Regions from separate parts of the Streptomyces sp. 1331.2 genome, predicted to be linked through region 1. Evidence: riboswitches for the same ligand, from Rfam matches in the RefSeq annotation. Region 1 holds a riboswitch; the other holds the start of a gene.
The links. A riboswitch is a leader RNA that binds a small molecule or an ion and turns the genes downstream of it on or off. The one in region 1 is predicted to bind glycine.
Positions count from the first base shown of each region.

Region 2: another riboswitch for glycine. It lies ahead of gcvP (aminomethyl-transferring glycine dehydrogenase); the one in region 1 lies ahead of gcvT (glycine cleavage system aminomethyltransferase GcvT).

Region 1 covers NZ_OBMJ01000001.1:2,539,733-2,547,200, reverse strand. Annotated here, with positions in the region: gene glyA (serine hydroxymethyltransferase) at 1-1,187, opposite strand, end outside; gene gcvH (glycine cleavage system protein GcvH) at 1,274-1,648, opposite strand; gene gcvT (glycine cleavage system aminomethyltransferase GcvT) at 1,749-2,870, opposite strand; glycine riboswitch at 3,101-3,205, opposite strand; gene CRP52_RS10650 (enhanced serine sensitivity protein SseB C-terminal domain-containing protein) at 3,595-4,398, shown strand; gene CRP52_RS10645 (enhanced serine sensitivity protein SseB C-terminal domain-containing protein) at 4,517-5,455, shown strand; gene CRP52_RS10640 (ABC transporter permease) at 5,942-6,931, shown strand; gene CRP52_RS10635 (ABC transporter substrate-binding protein) at 6,987-7,468, shown strand, end outside.
Region 2 covers NZ_OBMJ01000001.1:888,604-896,071, reverse strand. Annotated here, with positions in the region: gene CRP52_RS03875 (SanA/YdcF family protein) at 1-489, shown strand, start outside; gene CRP52_RS03870 (DNA polymerase IV) at 573-1,994, shown strand; gene CRP52_RS03865 (MFS transporter) at 2,138-3,631, opposite strand; gene CRP52_RS03860 (PRC and DUF2382 domain-containing protein) at 3,846-4,973, opposite strand; glycine riboswitch at 5,125-5,228, shown strand; glycine riboswitch at 5,230-5,362, shown strand; gene gcvP (aminomethyl-transferring glycine dehydrogenase) at 5,467-7,468, shown strand, end outside.

The sequences.
Region 1 (7,468 bases):
GCGGGCTTGAGCGCCTCGGCGATGATGTCGGCGACCTCGCGGAAGTCCTCGGCCTGGAAGCCGCGGGTGGCCAGGGCCGGGGTGCCGATGCGCAGGCCGGAGGTGACCATCGGCGGGCGCGGGTCGTTCGGGATGGCGTTGCGGTTGACGGTGATGCCGACCTCGTGCAGCCGGTCCTCGGCCTGCTGGCCGTCGAGCTGGCTGTTGCGCAGGTCGACCAGGACCAGGTGGACGTCGGTGCCGCCGGAGAGCACGGACGCGCCGGCCTCGGCGACGTCTGCCTGCAGCAGGCGCTCGGCGAGGATCCGGGCACCGTCCAGGGTGCGCTGCTGGCGCTCCTTGAACTCCTCGGACGCGGCGACCTTGAAGGCGACCGCCTTGCCGGCGATCACGTGCTCCAGCGGGCCGCCCTGCTGGCCGGGGAAGACCGCGGAGTTGATCTTCTTGGCCCACTCGGCCTTGGACAGGATGACGCCGCCGCGCGGGCCGCCCAGGGTCTTGTGGGTGGTGGTGGTGACCACGTCCGCGTAAGGCACCGGGTTCGGGTGCAGCCCGGCGGCCACCAGGCCGGCGAAGTGCGCCATGTCCACCATGAGCAGCGCGCCGACCTCGTCGGCGATCCGGCGGAACTCGGCGAAGTCCAGCTGGCGCGGGTAGGCGGACCAGCCGGCGATGATCAGCTTCGGCTGGTGCTCCTTGGCCAGGCGCTCGACCTCGGCCATGTCGACCAGGCCGGTCTTCTCGTCCACGTGGTACGCGGCCACGTTGTAGAGCTTGCCGGAGAAGTTGATCTTCATGCCGTGGGTCAGGTGACCGCCGTGGGCCAGGCTCAGGCCCAGGATGGTGTCGCCCGGCTGGATCAGCGCGAACATCGCGGCGGCGTTGGCCTGCGCACCCGAGTGCGGCTGGACGTTGGCGTGCTCGGCGCCGAACAGGGCCTTGATGCGGTCGATCGCGATCTGCTCGACCACGTCGACGTGCTCGCAGCCGCCGTAGTAGCGGCGGCCGGGGTAGCCCTCCGCGTACTTGTTGGTGAGCACCGAGCCCTGGGCCTCCATGACCGCCACCGGGGCGAAGTTCTCGGAGGCGATCATCTCCAGGGTGGTCTGCTGGCGGTGCAGCTCGGCGTCGACCGCGGCGGCGATCTCCGGGTCGAGGGCGTGCAGGGACTGGTTGAGAACCGTCATGGTGTGTTCTTCCCGGTGGAGGAGGAAAGGGGGCCGCGGCTGGGGGGAGGGGCGACCGCCGCGCGACGGCCGCCCCGGCCAGGGTTTCAGCCGCCGATGAGGGCGGTGTACTCGTCCGCGCTGAGCAGCTCGTCGGTGGACTCCACGCGCACCTTGAACAGCCAGCCGCCCTCGAAGGGGGCGCTGTTGACCAGGCCGTTGTCGTCCAGGACGTCCTGGTTGACCTCGGTGACCTCGCCGGTCACCGGGGAGTACAGGTCGCTGACCGACTTGGTGGACTCCAGCTCGCCACAGGTCTCGCCGGCCGTCACGGTCTCGCCGACCTCGGGCAGCTGCACGTAGACGATGTCACCGAGCGCGTCGGCGGCGTGCTTGGTGATGCCGACCGTGGAGACACCGCCCTCGGCGGCCGTCAGCCACTCGTGCTCCTTGGTGTACTGCAGGTGCTGGGGGTTGCTCATGGCGTCATTCTCCAGGATGGGAAGCGGGTACGGCGAAGCGGGCCGCCGCGAGGACGGCTTCGACGTGCGGGTATGGGGGGAATCGGGTGCCGGAGGGCGGTCAGCGGGCGCGCTTGTAGAACGGCAGCGCCACGACCTCGACCGGCTCGTGCTTGCCGCGCACGTCCACTGCGACGGTGGTGCCGGGGGCCGCGTGCGCCGCGTCCACGTACGCCATCGCGATCGGCTTGCCCAGCGTCGGGGAGGGCGCGCCCGAGGTGATCCGGCCGATCGGGGCACCGTCGGTGGAGACCACGGTGTACTCGGCGCGCGGGACGCGCTTGCCCTCGGATACCAGGCCGACCAGCACCCGCGGAGGGTTGGTCTCGGCCGCGGCGGCGGCCTGCTCCAGCGCCTTGCGGCCGACGAAGGCGCCGTCGTTGGTGGTCTTGTCGAAACGGACGACCCGGCCCAGGCCCGCGTCGAACGGGGTGAGGTCGGTGGACAGCTCGTGGCCGTACAGCGGCATGCCCGCCTCCAGGCGCAGCGTGTCGCGGCAGGACAGGCCGCACGGGATCAGGCCGCGGCCCTCGCCCTCGGCGGTCAGCGCCTGCCAGATCGCCTCGGCGTCGACCGGGTGGCAGAAGATCTCGAAGCCGTCCTCGCCGGTGTAGCCGGTACGGGCGAGCAGCACCTCGCGGCCGGCCACCTGGGCCGGGAGGATCGCGTAGTACTTCAGGCCGGGCAGGTCGGCGTCGGTGGTCCCGGCCAGGATCGCGGTGGACTCCGGGCCCTGGACGGCGATCAGCGCGTAGGTGTCGCGGTCGTCGGTGACGACGGCGTCGAAGCCCTTGGCGCGGGCGATCAGCTCGTCGAGGACCAGCTGGGCGTTGGAGGCGTTGGCGACCACCAGGAAGGCGTCCTCGCGCAGGCGGTAGACGATCAGGTCGTCCAGGATGCCGCCGTCCTCGGCGCAGATCATGGTGTAGCGGGCGCGCAGCACGCCCAGCGCGGAGACGAAGCCCACCAGCGCGTGGTCCAGCATCTCGCCGGCCTGCGGGCCGGTGACGGTGATCTCGCCCATGTGGGAGAGGTCGAACAGACCGGCCTTGGTACGGACGGCGAGGTGCTCCTCGCGCTCGCTCCCGTAGCGCAGCGGCATGTCCCAGCCGGCGAAGTCGGTCATGGTCGCGCCGAGGGCGCGGTGCAGCGCGTCGAGCGCGGTCAGGCGGAGGGACGACATGGCCAGGAACTCCTCGGTCGGGGCACTCAGGGGTGCACGCGCCGGACCGGACCCGCTCGGGGGCCGACCCTGCGCGCGGGCATGCGGCGGCGTGGGTCTCCCCATCTGTCGTCGAACCTGAGAGCTTCACCGCCCAGCGGCCCGCAGCTGCTTCCAGCATCGGGGACGGCAGGGCGGCTTGCACCGTGGGTGGGCGCGCGACACGGTCGTGCGCCGCTTTCCAGATGTGCCTAACCCGTGCGGTAAGGGGGCCTGAGAGATTCCGGGGAGGACTTGCTCCTTCGGCGCCGGCTGTGCCGCCTGGGCGGCACTCCGAGCTCTCCCGCGCGGGTTCGAGCGGCCGATATGGAGTTGTGGGGCCCGCGGCGCATGCCGTCGGACGCGGACATCATGGCACGTCCGTGGCGAGGAGGGGAGAGGGGCCCCGGTCACACCCGGTCACACGGCGCGGTACCGAACAGCAGCCCCAAGGGGGAGCCCCCGAAACCCCTAGGGCCCGTCTTCAAACCCCCGCCTGCGGGCCGGCCCCGGGGCACGCACCTCGCCGCGTTGTCGTCGGTCGCCAATGCGCTGCATTGGGCTCCCTCCTCCGCCTTGCGATGCACGCACCCCAACGCCGCCCCGCCCGCCCTCCGGGCGAACGACGGGGGTTTGAAGACGGGCCCTAGACTGCTGCGCGTCGGCGCAGAGGGCGGCCGACCGGCAGAGGGCGGAATCGCGGCGCATGGGGTACCCGGTGGAGCAGCAGCAGGGGTGGGGCGGTCCGGAGGCGGCGCCGGCGGGCGGCACGTGGCCGGCCAACGAGCTGGAGCAGGTGCTGACCGCGGCCCTGGGCGACCCGGGCGCGACACCGCGCGTGATCGAGGTGCTGGCCCGCAGCCAGGTGTGGGTGCCGCTGCCGGCCGGGGCCGACCCGCAGGGGCAGTCGCTGGACCTGCCGACCATCGAGCTGGCCGGCGACCCGTACGTACCGGTGTTCTCCTCGCAGGAGGTGTTCCTGCAGCAGGCGCCGGGGATGGCCTTCGCGATCGCGCCGGCCTGGGAGTTCGCCCGCGGGCTGCCGCTGGGCGTGGGCATCGCGGTGAACCCGGAGGCGGCGGTGGGCATCCCGGTGCCGCCGCAGGGCGTGGCCGAGCTGCGCCGCGGGCCGCGCGGGGACCGCTGGGAGGGCGCGGAGGACCCGGCGGCGCCCAGCGGCGGCCGGGTGGCGCTGCGCGAGCCGGTGCCGGGCGAGGACCCGGAGCACTTCCTGGCCGCCTGCCGGGCCGAACTGTCGTCCCTGCCCGGAGTGTTGACCGCCCGTCGGGCGCTGGCCAGCATCGAGGGCGAGCCGACGGTGATGTTCGTGGGCGTCCAACTGGACCCGGCGGCCCCGGCCGACCCGGGCGCGGTGAACGAAGCCCTCGGCCGGGCGCTGGGAACCGCGCCGCTGCCGGGCGGCGTCCACCTCGTACTGCTCGACCTCGCAGAGGACCCGGTGGTCGAGTGGCTGCTCACCCAGGTCATGCCGTTCTACTCGCGGGTGTGAGCGGGGTACGTATCACAGGCACGTCGCCGTGGCGGCGGCCGGTGCCGCGCCATAGGGTGCGTGCAGACGGCCGACGGGCCGGGCGGGTTCGAGGAAAGAGGCGCGGCGAGGTGGGCGCATGAGTGCGGGAACGGGAGCGGGCGGGGCGCCGGGGCCCTGGGGCCAGGCACCGGCCGGGCGCCCGGCAGCGGATCCGGGCGTGTTGGAGCAGGCCCTGCGCGAGGTCGCGCCGGAGCGCTGGGACGCGTACGAGCGGCTGCTGCACGCGCTGGCGGACGGCCGGGTCTGGATGCTGCTCTGGCACGGCACCCCGGGCAGCCCGGACGCGCAGTACGGGAACATGGAGATCAGCGGCCACGGCTACGCGCCGGCCGTCACCTCGCCCGAGCAGCTGACCGCCTCCGGCTGGGCCCGGGCCCACGAGGTCATCTCCGGCCGGGAGGTCGCCGCGTCGCTGTACCGCACCCGCTGGGGCCTGTGGCTCAACCCGCACGCGCCCGGCGGCGGCGTCGGCGTGCCCTGGGCGGACCTGCGGCGGATCGCCGCGGGCCTGGACCGGCTGCCGGCCGGCCCGCTGAAGCTGAGCGAACCGCAGCTCGACGCCCAGCAGTTCTTCACGCTGCTGGAGCGACAGGCCGGTGAGGTGCGCGCGGTGCGGGCGCTGCGCCGGGCCTGGGTGCAGCCGGCGGTGGGGGAGCCGTACCTGGCGATCGGCCTGGACCTGTACGAGAGCTCGCCGCCGGCGGTGGAGGCGGTGCGGGCGCTGATGCAGCGGGCGATCGCGGTGGCCCCGGAGGGCCTGGCGGTGTCCACGGTGGCGATGTCGGACGAGTACGACCCGGTGGCGCTGTGGATGCGCGCCAACTCGCGCCCGTTCTTCGACCGGGAGGCGGGCCGCCCGGCGACCGGCCCGTACCCGCCGGTGCCGCCGCCCCCGTACCCGGGCCAGTCGATGCCGGGGCAGCCCGCGCCCGGGTACCCGTACGGGACGCAGCCGCCGGCGCAGGGCTGGCAGCAGCAGCCGCAGGCGCCGTGGCCCGGTTACCCGGGGCGCTGACCCCGTTTCCCGGGGCGCCGGCCCCGCCAATGCCACTTCTTGCCGAAATCTTTGCCGAGAAGCCGACTTGAGCTCCCGTCAAGTCGGCTTCGGTGCTTTTCCGGACGAATATCCGGTTCGCGTACCCCAGCATCTTGACATGGCTGTTACAGCTGCGTGAAGAGGGATATGCCGGAGGGTCGCGAGATGCATGCCTGCAGATCACAGTTGGGCATCTGTCGGTTGTCAGGGCTGGCGCAAGCCAGTTCGCATGGCAGAGAGTTCTGCGCAACGCACCGCACGTTCTGACGCCCCACAAAGGTGAACGCGCACGCCGACAGCCTGTCCACGCGACGCCCATCCCGCGTGGTGGCAGTGCCTGTGCACGCCGCACTGCCGTGAACACCCGCTCCTCCTAAGAACCTTTCGCACGTCCGCAGCCGCACCGCCGAAGCCGGCGACCGGCACCCGTGGGCCGGCCACCGTCGGCGAGGGGACCAACTGACCATGACCGCATCCGCCACCACCGCCGGGAACGAACCGCAGGCACCCGCCACCGCGAGCCCGGCCAAGAAGATCGAGGGACGCTCCCTCGGCCAGATCGCCTGGACCCGCTTCAAGCGCGACAAGGCCGCCGTCGCCGGCGGCGTCGTGGTGATCCTGCTGATCCTGCTGGCCGTGCTGGCCAAGCCGATCGAGTCGATGTTCGGGCTCGACCCGGACGCCCTCCACCAGGACCTGCTGGACGCCGACCTCGGCGGGCTGCCGCTCGGCGACTGGGGCGGCATGAGCGGGGACCACCTGCTCGGCGTCGACCCACTGCAGGGCCGCGACCTGCTCACCCGCGTCATCGAGGGCTCCTGGGTCTCCCTGCTGGTCGCCTTCGGCGCGACCGTGCTGTCCAACACCATCGGCACCGTGCTCGGCATCATGGCCGGCTACTACGGCGGCTGGGTGGACACGCTGATCAGCCGCGTCATGGACGTGTTCCTGGCCTTCCCGCTGCTGCTGTTCGCGATCGCGATCTCGACCTCGCTGCAGGGCGGTGCGTTCGGCCTGCACGGACTCCCGCTGCACATCCTGGTGCTGATCTTCGTGATCGGCTTCTTCAACTGGCCCTACATGGGCCGGATCGTGCGCGGACAGACGCTCTCGCTGCGCGAGCGCGAGTTCGTCCACGCGGCCCGCAGCCTCGGCGCCCGCGGCCCGTTCATCCTGTTCAAGGAACTGCTGCCCAACCTGGTCGGTCCGATCCTGGTCTACTCGACCCTGCTGATCCCGACCAACATCCTCTTCGAGGCCGGGCTGAGCTTCCTCGGTGTGGGCATCCAGCCCCCGCAGGCCTCCTGGGGCGGAATGCTCCAGGACGCGATCCGGTACTACCAGGTGGACCCCCAGTACATGGTGGTCCCCGGTCTGGCGATCTTCATCACCGTGCTCGCCTTCAACCTGCTCGGCGACGGGCTGCGCGACGCCCTCGATCCCAAGAGCAACTGACCCAGCGTCAGCACCCCCTCCACCGCCTCCACTCCTCAAGGGGTTGATCTCACCCATGCGTAGGTCCCGTACCGTCGCCCTGACCGCGATGGCCGCCGCCGCCGTCCTGGTCGTCACCGGTTGCAACAGCTCGACGAAGAACGCCGACACGTCCTCCTCGTCCTCCGCCTCGGGCGGCGGCGGAGCCAACGCGGCCACCAAGAACATCGTCAACGCCTCGGACAAGAAGGGCGGGACGGTCACCTTCGAGATGAAGGGCACCCCGGACTCGCTCGACCCGGGCAACACGTACTACGCGTACATCTACAACTTCTCGCGCCTGTACGCCCGTCCGCTGACGACCTTCAACCCGGCCGCCGGCGAGGACGGCAACAAGCTCGTCCCGGACCTCGCCGAGTCCATGGGCCAGCCCAGCGCGGACGGCCTGACCTGGACGTACAAGCTGCGTGCGGGCCTGAAGTACGACGACGGCACCCCGATCACCTCGAAGGACGTCAAGTACGCCGTCGAGCGCTCCAACTTCGCGCCGGACGTGAA
Region 2 (7,468 bases), 1.7 Mb from region 1:
GGCAGGCCCACGCCGTACCTGGAGCACCGGCTGGTCGCCGCGGTGGACCTGTACCGCGAGGGCAAGGTGCAGGCGATCCTGGTGACCGGCGACAACGGGCGGATCGAGTACGACGAGCCCGACGCGATGTTCACCTACCTGACCGAGCACGGGGTGCCGGCCGAGCGGGTCGTCCGTGACTACGCGGGCTTCGACACCTGGAACTCCTGCACCCGGGCGCACCGGATCTTCGGGGTGGACCGGGCGGTGCTGGTCAGCCAGGACTTCCACGTCCGGCGGGCGCTGGCGCTGTGCGAGGCGGCAGGCATCCGGTCGTACGCGGTCGGGGTGCCGGAGCTGCACGACGAGACCTGGCTGTACGGCGGGCTGCGGGAGGTCGCGGGGGCGGGCAAGGCGGCGGTCAACGCCTGGTTGCGGCCGGACCCGGTGTTCCTCGGGCCCAAGGAGGAGGGCATCCCGAAGGCGCTGGCGCACGCGGCGAAGAAGTAGCGGCCGGCGCCGGGGCCTCCTCGTCGGCTGCGGGGCCGGCCTGGTTCGTACGTACTGTCGGACCCGTGCGCGATGATCGGCGGGTGCGATCTCTGCCGAGCATCATCCACCTCGACATGGACGCCTTCTTCGCGGCGGTGGAGCAGGCGGCCAAGCCGAGCCTGCGCGGGAAACCGGTGATCGTCGGCGGGCTCGGCGGGCGCGGGGTGGTCTCCACCGCCTCGTACGAGGCGCGGAAGTTCGGGGTGCACTCGGCCATGCCGATGGCGCAGGCACGCCGGCTCTGCCCCAACGCGGCCTTCCTGGCCGGGCGGTTCGAGGCCTACCGGTACGTCAGCGACATCGTGATGGGCCTGCTGCGGGAGCTCTCGCCGCTGGTGCAGCCGCTCAGCCTGGACGAGGCCTTCGTGGACCTGGAGGCCGGTCCGTACGGCCCGGTGCTGGCACAGGCCGACCACGAGACCGGCGAGCGGCTGGTGCTCGCGCTGGCGGAGGACCTGCGGGCGGACATCCAGCGGCTGACCGGGCTGACCGGCTCGGTCGGGGCGGCCGGGTCCAAACTGATGGCCAAGATCGCCTCCGAGCAGGCCAAGCCGGACGGCCTGGTGCTGGTCGAGCCCGGGCAGGAGCGGGCCGTCCTCGGGCCGATGCCGGTGCGGGCGCTGCCCGGGATCGGGCCGGCCACCGAGCAGGTGCTGCGGCGGGCCGGGCTCACCACGGTGGCCGACCTCGCGGACGCCGGGGAGACGGAGCTGGTCCAGCTGCTCGGGCGGGCGCACGGCGCCGGCATCCACCAGATGTCGATAGGGCTCGACGAGCGGCCAGTGGTGGCCGACCAGGACGCCAAGTCCGTCTCGGTGGAGGACACCTACGAGGTGGACCTGGCCGACCGGGAACGGGTGCTGCGCGAGGTGGAGGCGCTGGCCGCCCGGTGCGTGCGGCGGCTGCGGGCGGCCGGGCGCTCGGGGCGGACGGTCGTACTCAAGGTGCGGCGGTTCGACTTCTCGACGCTGACCCGCTCGGAAACGCTCGGCGGGCCCACGGACGACGAAGCGGTGATCACCGCGACCGCGCGCCGGCTGGCCGAGCAGGTGGACATCACCGGCGGGGTCCGGCTGCTCGGCGTGGGCGTCGCCCAACTCGCCGACTACACGCAGGAGGACCTGTTCGCGCAGGCCCTGCGGGAGGAGACGGCGGAGCATGCGGAGGAGACGGCCGAGGCCGAGGAAGCCGACGAGGAGCGGGAGACCGTCCTGGTGCGGCGCTGGCTGCCCGGGCAGGACGTGCGGCACGCGGAGTTCGGGCCGGGCTGGGTGCAGGGCAGCGGCGTCGGCCGGGTCACCGTACGGTTCGAGACGCCGTGGAGCGAGCCGGGGCGGGTACGGACCTTCGCGGTGGACGATCCGGCGCTGGAGGCGTCCCGGCCGCTGCCGCTGCGCCGGGGTGAGGGCGGGGAGGACGGCGGTGCGGGCGAGGGTGAGGGCGGCGGCGCGGGCGGGGAATGAGATACGAGAACGGCCCCACCCGGTGGGGGAGTACCGGGTGGGGCCGTATCACCGTGCCGGACCCCGTGGTTTCGTGATGCCCTCGCGAACCACGGAGGCCCGGGCCCCGCGCCCTGTCCCTGAGCGCGGGGCCGGACGCCTCGTCAGGCGTCGGTCTTGACCAGCTTGTCGCCGGCGTCCTGCTGGGCCGGGCTGCCGGCGACGGCGGTGCCGGCGGGCTTGACGGTGCGGATCAGGAACGGGACCACACCGGCGATGATGCAGACCACGGCCGCGGTCCAGAACGCGTGCTTGAAGGCGTCCAGGGTGGGCAGCGAGAGCGGGATCTGCGGCGGCAGCTTCATGGTGTCGCCGGTCAGGATCGCGGCCATGACGGCGGTGCCGATCGCGCCACCGACGGTCCGCAGCACCGAGTTCATGCCGTTGGCGATGCCGCTCTGCTCGACCGGCACGGCGCCGTTGATGTAGGCCGGCATCGCGGCGAACGCGAGGCCGACGCCGAGACCGAAGATCGCCGAGGCGGTGTAGATGTCGCCCTCGTGGCTGTGTCGCAGGGCCAGGTAGGCCATTGCGACGGCGCCGAGGACACCACCGAGGACCAGCGGCAGGCGCGGGCCGCGGCGGGCGATCAGCAGGGCGCCGACCGGGGCGGCGACCATCGAGCCGATCGCGGACGGCAGCAGCATGACACCGGCGTGCAGGACGGTGGCGGTGAAGCCGTAGTGGGTCAGCTTCTCCGGGGCCTGGGCGAAGTTGCTGATGACCATGAAGGAGCCGTACATGCCGAAGCCGATGAGCAGGCCCGCCATGTTGGTGAAGGCCACCGCCGGGCGGGACATCATCTTCATGTCCACGAGGGGGTGCGCGACCTTGGTCTCGATGACGCCCCAGATCAGGGCCACGACGGCGGCGACGGCGAACAGGCCGAGGGTCTTGGTGGAGGTCCAGCCCCAGTGGTTGCCCTGGCTGACCGCGACCAGCAGTGCGGAGAGCCAGCCGGCCAGGGTGAGGGCGCCGAGCGGGTCGGCGCCGCCCTCCTTGTCGGTGACCGGGTCGGACGGGACGCGGAAGGCGACCAGGGCGACCGCGATCAGGCCGAAGACCAGGCCCATCCAGAAGATCGACTTGTAGCTCCAGTGCTCCAGGAGCAGACCGGTGGCGACCAGGCCGAGGCCGGAGCCGACGCCCATCGAGGCGCTGATGGCGGCGACGCCGCCGGTCACCTTCTGCTTGGGCAGCTCGTCGCGGACGATGCTGATCGCCAGCGGCATGACGCCACCGCCGGCGCCCTGCAGGACGCGGGCGACGACCAGCCAGGTGAAGGAGTGGGTGCTGACTGCCAGCGCCGAACCGGCGACCAGGCCCGCCAGCGAGATCAGCAGCATCGGCTTACGGCCCCGGAGGTCGCCGAAGCGGCCGAGGAGGGGAGTCAGCACGGCGGCGGACAGCAGGTTGGCGGTCATCAGCCAGGTGACGCTGGACGCGGAGACGCTCAGTTCCTTGGCCAGCGAGGGCAGGATCGGGACGACCGCGGTCTGCACCACGCTGAACGACAGCATCGCCAGGATGAGGGCCGGCAGGACCCGGGCGCTGCTCTGCTTCTCGGCCGCGGTGGTGGGCTGGGGTGCCTCACTCACGGTTGCTTCCTCCCGTACATAGTGAATGAACTGAAGTAACCATGCAGGGAGATACTTCAGAGTGTCAAATATCGAGTGGTTAAGCTTTGGCAAAGGGGGGCCGTGGGGCGGGGCGAGTGGGCGCCTGTGGGGGGTGGGGGACTTTGGTGCATGGGTGGGGCCGGGGAAAAGGGGAGGACCCCGGCCTTGGGGGCCGGGGTCCTGGTGGGGCGGGTCAGACGAGGGGGCGTAGGGCGGCGGGGCGGGAGGTGTTCGGGGGCGGGGTGGGGGTGTCGGTCGGCGTGGTGTCGTCGTGGACCTCGACGTGTTCGCGGCGGAGCTCCTCCCGGATCACCTCCTCGGCGGTGTAGCGCTCGACGACGAGGCGGACCCGCTCGATGGGGGCGAGGTACTTGCGGATCGCCGGGCGTTCCTCACGGAGGGTGACCTCCTCGACGGCCTCGGCGATCTCCTTCTCGGTGAGGGTGGAGCGCTCGGCGTCGCTGAGCGGCATCCGTTCGACCCGCACTCGCTCGCGGACCACCGGGACGCGGCGCTCCACCTGCTCGGTCGTCACGTACTTGCGCAGCTTCGCGGTGCCCACGGTGTGCCACTCGGTGGTCACGTCCAGCCGTTCCTCGCGGCAGGTGATCTCGACCGGGCCGCTGGGAGCGGACGAGGCGGCGCTCCCGGCGGGTGTCGGGGTGGTCGCCGCCGGGGCGGGCTGCGGCTTCGGCTCCATGACCGGGGTCGGCGCGGGAGTGCTGACGGTGCGCACGTTGACCTCCGGGGCGGGTTTGGTGCGGTTGATGACGGGTGCGGCGGCCGTGGTGGTCGGGCCCGGGCCGGGCTCGGGGGAGTGGAAGGCGAGCGGCTTGGCGGTCGTCACGGCGGCCGGGGCCGCGGCCGGGGTGGTGCCGAAGTCGAGGTCGGGCTGCGCGGCCCGTCCGCCGTCCTCGCCGGCCGGGCGGCCGTCCATCGGGGTGTCGAGGCCGTAGTAGCGGTAGAGCTGGAGCTCCTGGGCGGGGGACAGGTGCTGGCCGACGCCGAAGTCCGGCGACTCCTTCACCAGTGACTTGTCGTACGGCACCCGGAGCTCGTCGCCGGAGAACTCGCTCGTGGTGAGCGGGACGAAGGCGTCCCTGCCGAAGATGCCGGTCCGGACGGCGGCCCATTCGGGCCGGCCGGTGGCATCGTCCAGGTACACCTCGTCGACCGTGCCGATCTTGTCTCCGTTGCGGTCGACCGCCTTGTGGCCGATGAGGTCCCGGGGGTCGATGTCGGTCTGCACTTCTTCCTCCAGTGCGCTGAGCCTGCGGAACTCCCGCAGGAAGGCGGCCGGGGCACCCGTCCCGTCCGCCACTTCACACCAAATGCCATGAACCGGACGGGCGCGACCGGGGTGCGCCGGACGGGCCGCGGGCTGGGCCGTCCGGGGGACGCGCGTAGACCCGGGGTGACCGGAAGCACCCGTGATCGGAGAGCCTCCCGCTGGTACCCTGGGCGGCGACCGCAGAGCCCGCTCGGGAGAGTCTCCGATCGCGAAAAGCGCTGGTCGGAGCGCCGAAGGAGCAACTCCTCCCCGGAATCTCTCAGGCATCCGTACCGTGTGGGGTAGGTCACTCTGGAAAGCAGGGCAGGAGCGTCGGCGCAGGAGCCGACGACCACCACCCTCACCGACGGTGCAAGCCGACGGAGCGCCCACAGCGCGCCGTGCGGGCGAAGCTCTCAGGTCCCGATGACAGAGGGGGAGGCCTGACGGGTTCGTCCGCCAGGGCCGACCTGCTGTCCGCAGCGGGAAAGGCCGGCCGGCGTTCGGACCCCCGCCGGTCCGTGACCAGGAGGCCTCGACCACCATGAACGCCCAGCCGAACGCGGGACGCCCCACCGGCGCCTCGACCCTCACCGAGCTTGAGCTGGCCAGTCCCTTCGAGAACCGCCACATCGGCCCCGACGCCGCCGCGCAGGAGAAGATGCTGGCGTCCGTCGGCTACGCGTCGCTGGACGAGCTCGCCGCCACCGCCGTGCCCGAGGCGATCCGCTCCATCACCGGCCTGGACCTGCCCGCCGGCCGGACCGAGGCGCAGGTCCTCGCCGAGCTGCGCGAGCTGGCCGGCCGCAACCAGGTGCTCCAGCCGATGATCGGCCTGGGCTACTACGGCACCTTCACCCCGCCGGTGATCCTGCGCAACGTCATGGAGAACCCGGCCTGGTACACCGCCTACACCCCGTACCAGCCGGAGATCTCGCAGGGCCGCCTGGAGGCGCTGCTCAACTTCCAGACCCTGGTCTCCGACCTGACCGGCCTGCCGACCTCCGGCTCCTCGCTGCTCGACGAGGGCACCGCGGCGGCCGAGGCGATGGCGCTGGCCCGCCGCGTCACCAAGGTCAAGGGCGGCGTCTTCCTGGTCGACGCCGAGACCCTGCCGCAGACCATCGCGGTGATCAACACCCGCGCCGTGCCGACCGGCGTCGAGGTCGTCGTCGCCGACCTGTCCGAGGGCATCCCGGCCGAGATCGCCGAGCGCGGTGTCTTCGGCGTGCTGCTGCAGTACCCCGGCGCCACCGGTGTGGTCCGCGACCTCGCCCCGGTGATAGAGCAGGCGCACGGCCTGGGCGCGATCGTCGCGGTCGCCGCCGACCTGCTGGCGCTGACCCTGCTCAAGAGCCCGGGCTCGCTGGGCGCCGACATCGCCTGCGGCACCTCGCAGCGCTTCGGCGTGCCGATGGGCTTCGGCGGTCCGCACGCCGGCTACCTCTCGGTGCGCGCCGAGTACGCCCGCTCGCTGCCCGGCCGCCTGGTCGGCGTCTCCGTCGACTCCGACGGCAACCGCGCCTACCGCCTGGCGCTGCAGACCCGCGAGCAGCACATCCGCCGCGAGAAGGCCACCAGCAACATCTGCACCGCCCAGGTGCTGCTCGCCGTCATGGCCTCGATGTACGCCGTGTACCACGGCCCGGACGGCCTGGCCGACATCGCCCGCCGCACCCACCGCTACGCCGCCGCCCTCGCCGAGGGTCTGCGGGCCGGCGGTGTCGAGCTGCTGCACGGCGAGTTCTTCGACACCGTCACCGCCGTCGTCCCGGGCCGCGCCGCCGAGATCGCCGCCGCCGCCCGCGCCAACGGCATCAACCTGTACCAGGACGGCGAGGACCGGATCTCGGTCTCCACCGACGAGACCACCACCCGCGAGCACCTGGCCGGTGTCTGGGCCGCGTTCGGCGTCCCGGCCGTCGAGGTCGCCGAGGCCGCCGAGACGCTGCCGGCCGCGCTGCTGCGCGAGGACGAGTACCTGACCCACCCGGTCTTCCACAGCCACCGCTCGGAGACCGCCATGCTGCGCTACCTGCGCCGCCTGTCGGACCGGGACTACGCGCTGGACCGCGGCATGATCCCGCTGGGCTCCTGCACCATGAAGCTCAACGCGACCACCGAGATGGAGGCCGTGACCTGGCCGGAGTTCGGCCAGCTCCACCCCTTCGCGCCGATCGAGCAGGCCCAGGGCTACCTCACCCTGATCCGCCAGCTGGAGCAGCAGCTGGTCGAGGTGACCGGCTACGACGCCGTGTCGATCCAGCCGAACGCAGGCTCGCAGGGCGAGCTGGCCGGCCTGCTGGCCGTCCGCGCCTACCACCACGCCAACGGCGACACCCAGCGCGACGTCTGCCTGATCCCGTCCTCCGCGCACGGCACCAACGCGGCCTCCGCGGTGATGGCCGGCATGCGCGTGGTCGTGGTGAAGACCCTGGTCGACGGTGACGTGGACGTCGAGGACCTGAAGGCCAAGATCGAGCAGCACCGCGACACCCTGTCGGTGCTGATGGTCACCTACCCGTCGACCCACGGCGTGTACGAGA